2 regions of the Polaromonas sp. P1_F8 genome follow, and region 2 is predicted to be linked to the other one. Evidence: riboswitches for the same ligand, from Rfam matches in the RefSeq annotation. Region 2 holds a riboswitch; the other holds the start of a gene.

Region 1 (3,408 bases), on a different contig from region 2:
CGTGGGCGCAGGTCTGGTGGTCCTGTCGCTGGCCACCCGTTCCGTGGCGCTGTTTTTCGCGGGGACGGCGCTGGCCGGTTTCGGCGGCGGCTCGGCTTTCTCCGCGCAGGTGCAGACGCTGGCGCCGATGGCACAGCCGCACCAGCGGGCGGAGTTGTTTTCTGCGCTGTACGCCATCAGCTACCTGGCCTTCAGCGTGCCCGCCATGCTGGCAGGCCGGCTGATCGCGCCGCTGGGCTTGCCTGCCACGGTAGAGGGTTACGCCGCGCTGGTGCTGGCCGTGGCGGCCCTCGGCGCCTGGCTGCGCTGGGGCTCGGTGCGCCGCCAATATAGCTAACCCCTGCTGACGCTCACTTCGTGTAGCGTCCCCTCTCCTTCAGGGGACGTTGCCTGCGGCCGGGCAAAGCCCGATCCGCGGCACCCGCTGAGGTAACGCGGGGCAGCTGCGGTTGTTAATCCAGTAAAGCGCGCGCCATTTCGGTGAAACCTGCGCCGCGCTCGCCGCGCGTTACGTAGCGCGGCAAGTGCGCCAGCTGCGGAACAAAGCGCGCGATGTTGGCCACGCCCACGCTGTTGGCAAAGGTCTTGAACATCAACTGGTCGTTGGTTGAATCGCCCACATAGACCCATTGGTCCATCTCGGCGTCCAGGTCGCGCTGCCAGAGCTGCCGGACTATCCAGCGCGCGCCTTCGAGCTTGTTGTGGCTGCCATACCAGCCATTGATATGGATGCTGCTCACGGTGGCGTGCATGCCCTCGCTTTTCATCAGCGCCACCACCGCGGCGATTTGCGCGTCGCTCAAATGCACAAACTCACTGTGATCGATGGCGATGTCGGTTTCGCGGCCCGGCGAGTCGGTGGCGCGGGTGATGCCTGGCAGCTCGCGCTCGATGCGCGCCAGCACGGCCTGCATGCGGGCGAAGTTGGCGTCGCGAGTCGCCGCATCCTGTTGATACAGTTTTGATAGCGGCTTGCGCCCGTCCTGCTTGGTCTGCCGGCCATTTTCCTGTTCGGAAAGCAGCGCCACCGCACCGTTTTCGGCCACGATGGCATCCACCGGCCAGGTCACTGCGAAGGGTTCGCTCCAGCCCACCGGCCGTCCTGTGATGGCCACGACCTTGAAACCGCGCGCTTTCAATTCGCCCAGCGCAGCCAGCGCATCGGCCGTGATGGCGCCTTCAGTGGTCAGGGTGTCGTCGATGTCGGTGAAGACGCCGGTGATGCGGCGCCGCTGGCTGTCCGGCCAGGTGTTCAGTTCTTGCATGGTGAAATTTTCGCACTGAATGTGGCCCCCACGCTCCCCCACTTCGTGTGGGTCGCTGCCCCCCCGAGGGGGCCGCCCGCCTGTGGCCCGGCAAAGCCGGTTCCACGGCTCATGCTGGCTTGAAGATTCAGGGCGGATGCAGCGGGAGTATTTCACCAGTGGGGGCCGAGGGTCCGGCTTTGCCGGCCCCAGGCGCCGCCCCCTTGAGGGGGGAACGGGCTACACGCCAGTGAGCCTGGACGGGGGTGATTTGTTATAATCACGGCTTCCTGAGGAGCGTTGCAACCCACTCCATGTGGTCTAGGCTCAGGACTTTCATTTGCAACCACGCTCACCCGCATGTGCTTTCAAACCGGGTGAGGCTAACAACAAACTCCCCGATTGACGTACAGGCTCGTGGCTATTTTGCCCAGTTTGACCTATGACTTTCGGAGTTACCAAATGAGCGCCGTCCTGAAACCTTCCACCGACTACACCATTGCCGATATTTCGCTTGCCGCCTGGGGCCGCAAGGAACTGAACATCGCGCAAACTGAAATGCCCGGCCTGATGGCCATCCGCGAAGAATTCGCGAAGGCGCAGCCGCTCAAGGGCGCGCGCATCACCGGATCGCTGCACATGACGATCCAGACCGGCGTGCTGATCGAAACCCTGCAGGCCCTGGGCGCTGAAGTGCGCTGGGCTTCGTGCAACATCTTCTCGACGCAGGACCACGCTGCCGCCGCGATTGCCGCTGCCGGCACGCCGGTGTTCGCCATCAAGGGCGAAACCCTGGCCGACTACTGGGACTACACCCACAAGATCTTCGAATTCAGCGGTGCCAAGGGCACGCCTGAAGAAGGCCCCAACATGATCCTGGACGACGGCGGCGACGCAACGCTGCTGATGCACCTGGGCACCAAGGCCGAAAAAGACGCGAGCCTGATCTCCAAACCCGGCAGCGAAGAAGAAATCTGCCTGTTCAACTCGATCAAGGCCAAGCTCGCGCAAGACCCGACCTGGTACAGCCGCCGCCTGAAGAACATCATCGGTGTGACCGAAGAAACCACCACCGGCGTGTTGCGTTTGAATGAAATGTCGGCCAAGGGCACGCTGGCCCTGCGCGCCATCAACGTGAACGATTCCGTCACCAAGTCCAAGTTCGACAACCTGTACGGCTGCCGCGAATCCCTGGTTGACGCCATCAAGCGCGCCACCGACGTGATGGTCGCCGGCAAGGTTGCACTGGTTGCCGGCTACGGCGACGTGGGCAAGGGCTCTGCACAAGCCTTGCGCGCCCTGAGCGCCCAGGTGTGGGTGACCGAGATCGACCCGATCAACGCCCTGCAGGCCGCGATGGAAGGCTACAAGGTCGTGACCATGGAATACGCCGCCGACAAGGCTGACATTTTTGTGTCCGCCACCGGCAACAAGAACGTCATCACCTATGAGCACATGGCGAAGATGAAAGACCAGGCCATCGTCTGCAACATCGGCCACTTCGACAACGAAATCGACGTTGCTGCACTCGAAAAATGCACCTGGGAAGAGATCAAGCCGCAAGTCGACCACGTGATCTTCCCGGACGGCAAGCGCATCATCCTGCTGGCCAAGGGCCGCCTCGTGAACCTGGGTTGCGGCACCGGCCACCCGAGCTTCGTGATGTCGTCGAGCTTTGCCAACCAGACGATCGCACAGATCGAGCTCTTCACCAAGAAAGACGCGTACGAAGTGGGCAAGGTCTATGTGCTGCCCAAGCATCTTGACGAAAAGGTCGCCCGTTTGCACCTGAAGAAGGTTGGCGCTGTGCTGACCGAGTTGAGCGACGAGCAGGCTGCGTACATCGGTGTCAGCAAAGCAGGCCCGTACAAAGCCAACACCTACCGCTACTGATCCCGCGCTACTGCGCGGCCGTGATGCGTCGTTGCGGGTCCCTCCATGAATCCTCACGTACCTCCAGTACGCTCCGGTTCATGGGTCCTCCCGCGCCTAGCCTGACGGCCGCTCGCGACGCGCTGAGCCCTTTTTTTCTGGAACTACATGCGCGCTGACCTATTCCTCGTCGAACACGGCCATGCCGCCACCCGCTCCCAGGCCCAGCGCCTGATTGCGTCGGGTGTGCAGTGGCGTCCTGAAAGCGACGCTGCCTGGAAGAAGGTCGCCA
Region 2 (3,408 bases):
TGTTTTCATTCTCCGGCGCTGCGCCTTGCAGCGTTGATGGTTCGGCAAAACAACGCAACACAACACAACCAAGGAAATCATGAAGGTGGGTTTATTCATCAAGGCCGCAGCGGCATTCATATTGGCGATGACGGCTTTCGCAGGCCATGCGCAACTGTCGCCCCAAAAACCGGTGACGATCGTCGTGCCCTATCCAGCCGGCGGCCCGCTGGACAACGCTGCGCGCATCCTGGCCGAGAAGCTGCGTCCCCTGCTCAAAACCGAAGTCACGGTTGACAACCGGCCGGGGTCCGGCGGAAACGTGGGTGCGGCCCTCGTCGCCAAGGCGCCTGCAGACGGCCATACGCTGGTGATGGGGGCGGTGGCCACCCATGCCATCAACCCATGGCTCTACCCGAACATGCCCTACGACGCATTGAAGGACTTCACGCCCATCACGTTGGTGGCGCGGGTGCCGAACGTGCTGGTCATGAATGCCGAAACGGCCAGGCGGCTGAAAATCAAGGACACCAAGGACCTGATTGCCTACGCACGCAAGAATCCCGGCCGGCTGAACTATGCCTCCGGCGGCAATGGAAGCGCCGGCCACCTCGCGGGCGAGCTGTTTAAAAGCCTGGCCAAGATCAGCGTGGTGCACCTGCCTTCCAGCGGCTCGGCCCAGGCGCAGGCTGGCCTGCTGTCCGGCCAGACCGACCTGATGTTCGACAACCTGGCCTCTGCCAGCGCCAACATCAAGTCGGGCAAGCTGGTCGCTTTTGGCGTGACCACCATCAACCGCTCCAGCAGCTTCACGGAAATTCCGACCATCAATGACGTGTTGCCCGGCTTTCACATCAGCACCTGGTTCGGCATCTTTGGCCCGGCCAACCTTCCCAAAGCCACGGCAGACCAGCTTCAGCGGGCATTCGCCGACGCGCTCAACACGCCCGATACCGCGGAAAAGTTTGCACGCATGAGCGCTACCCCCAGCCCCATGAGCTCTGCCGACTTTGCCTACATGGTGATGAAAGAGCACGCCGACTATGGACGCCTGATCAAGGTCGCCAAAATCAAGCTCGACTAAATCGAAAGGGCGGCCAGCCTGCCGCCATCCCCGCTTTTCTGCCAGACGGAAATCAGCCCGGCATCAGCCGGTCGATTTCCTGCTGCATGGCTTGTACCAGCTGGCTGTACATCTTGAGTTTTTCGCTGGTGTCGCGCAGCCGTTCGGCGATGCGCAGCGAAACGGCAAACATCAGTTTGGCCGCAGTCACCGGTTGCTCTTCCCCCATTTTTTCAAGCGCTGCGCGCGACAGCACGGCGCAGCTCACGTCGCTGCTGGCAGTGCATGATGCCAGCCGCGCCTGGCCGTCGACCAGGCCCATTTCGCCGATCAGGCTGCCGGGGCCCAGCACCGTGATGGTGACCGGCGTGCGGCGGCTGACCACAATGCTTTCGACGGTGACTTCGCCTTCGAGCAGCAGCACCATATAACCGGTATCGCTCTTGTCGCCTTCGCGGATGAAGGTCGTTCCCTCGGAAATCCTGCGCGGCGTCATGTAGCTGACGACAGTGAAAGCCTCTTCGGGCGTGAGCTGCATCAGGGCGGTTGGTGCAATCAGCAGCCTGGCGGCAAGCTCGGCCGTGCTGGAGCCCTCAATGGCCCGCATGCGGTCTTTGGGACGCATGGACTCGGGCGCATCGGGCGTTCCCTTCTGTTTTCTGCCGAACAGGTTTTCAAACATGGTGGCTCCGGCTATCCCCTGGACTTTTGTTGGTATCTCTTGCCATTGGCGCAAGGATATGGCGCGGGCGGCGTTCAGCCCTTAAAATGATGGTAACCCAAGGAGCGTTGCAGCGAACACAAGCGTTCGTCAGGCTTGGGTTACAGGCGGCGGCTTCCGGCGGCCCCTGCGGCAACGACGCTCACCTTTGCCTCAAGGTGAGTCCGTGTCTGAAACTGAATCTTTACCCAATGTTCCCCCCATGAAGCTGTCCGGCCTGGAGCCGGTCGCCATCGGTGCGGGCACGCTGTTTGTCAATATTGGCGAGCGCACCAACGTCACCGGCTCCAAGGCCTTCGCCCGCATGATCCTCAACGGTGAATACGAGCAGGCGCTGGCCGTGGCCCGTCAGCAGGTCGAAAACGGCGCCCAGATCATCGATATCAACATGGACGAGGCCATGCTGGACAGCCAGGCCGCCATGGTGCGCTTCCTGAACCTGATCGCCAGCGAGCCCGACATCGCCCGCGTGCCCATCATGATCGACAGCTCCAAGTGGAGCGTCATCGAAGCCGGCCTGCGCTGCATCCAGGGCAAGGGCATCGTCAACTCGATCTCGATGAAAGAGGGCCTGGAGCCCTTCAGGCAGCAGGCCAAACTGCTCAAGCGCTATGGCGCGGCGGCGGTGGTGATGGCTTTTGATGAAAAAGGCCAGGCCGACACCTATGAGCGCAAAGTCGAAATCTGCGAGCGCGCCTACCGCGTGCTGGTCGATGAGCTGGACTTTCCGCCCGAAGACATCATCTTCGATCCGAACATTTTTGCGATCGCCACCGGCATCGAAGAGCACAACAACTACGCGGTCGATTTCATCAACGCCACGCGTTGGATCAAGCAGAACCTCCCGGGCGCCAAGGTTTCTGGCGGCGTGTCCAACGTGTCCTTCAGCTTTCGCGGCAACGACCCGGTGCGTGAAGCCATCCACACCGTGTTCCTGTACCACGCGATCCAGGCCGGCATGGACATGGGCATCGTTAACGCCGGCATGGTCGGCGTGTATGACGACCTCGATCCGGTGCTGCGCGAGCGCGTCGAAGACGTGGTGCTCAACCGCACACCGGTCTATAAGCCAGGCGAGCCCGAACTCACTCCCAGTGAACGCCTGATCGAAGTGGCGGAAACCGCCAAAAGCGGCGCCAAGGACGACAGCAAGAAAAACGAGTGGCGTGCCCTGCCGGTGCGCCAGCGCCTGTCGCACGCGCTGGTCCACGGCATGAACGAGCACATCGTGACCGACACCGAAGAGGTCTACCAGGAGATCCTTGCAGAGGGCGGCCGGCCGCTGCATGTGATTGAAGGACCGTTGATGGACGGCATGAACATCGTCGGTGACCTGTTCGGTCAGGGCAAGATGTTTTTACCCCAGGTCGTCAAAAGCGCCCGTGTGATGAAGCAGGCCGTGGCGCATTTGCTGCCCTACATCGAAGCCGAAAAGCTGCTGCTCGAAGCCGCCGGCGGTGACGTCAAGACCAAAGGCAAGATCATCATCGCCACGGTCAAGGGTGATGTGCACGACATTGGCAAGAACATCGTGACGGTGGTCTTGCAGTGCAACAACTTCGAGGTCGTCAACATGGGCGTGATGGTGCCCTGCCATGAGATCCTCGCGCGCGCCAAGGTCGAGGGCGCCGACATCGTCGGCCTG

The links. A riboswitch is a leader RNA that binds a small molecule or an ion and turns the genes downstream of it on or off. The one in region 2 is predicted to bind S-adenosylhomocysteine.
Region 1: linked by a shared signal. The riboswitch ahead of ahcY (adenosylhomocysteinase) and the one ahead of metH (methionine synthase) in region 2 are both predicted to bind S-adenosylhomocysteine.

Annotation. Positions count from the first base shown of each region.
Region 1 is NZ_JBFUBS010000002.1:419,254-422,661, reverse strand. It holds gene AC1D1J_RS10915 (MFS transporter) at 1-337, shown strand, start outside; gene AC1D1J_RS10910 (HAD-IIB family hydrolase) at 453-1,265, opposite strand; S-adenosyl-L-homocysteine riboswitch at 1,531-1,605, shown strand; gene ahcY (adenosylhomocysteinase) at 1,707-3,137, shown strand; gene AC1D1J_RS10900 (TlyA family RNA methyltransferase) at 3,285-3,408, shown strand, end outside.
Region 2 is NZ_JBFUBS010000004.1:354,848-358,255, forward strand. It holds gene AC1D1J_RS16560 (Bug family tripartite tricarboxylate transporter substrate binding protein) at 80-1,063, shown strand; gene AC1D1J_RS16565 (Crp/Fnr family transcriptional regulator) at 1,116-1,724, opposite strand; S-adenosyl-L-homocysteine riboswitch at 1,818-1,914, shown strand; gene metH (methionine synthase) at 1,930-3,408, shown strand, end outside.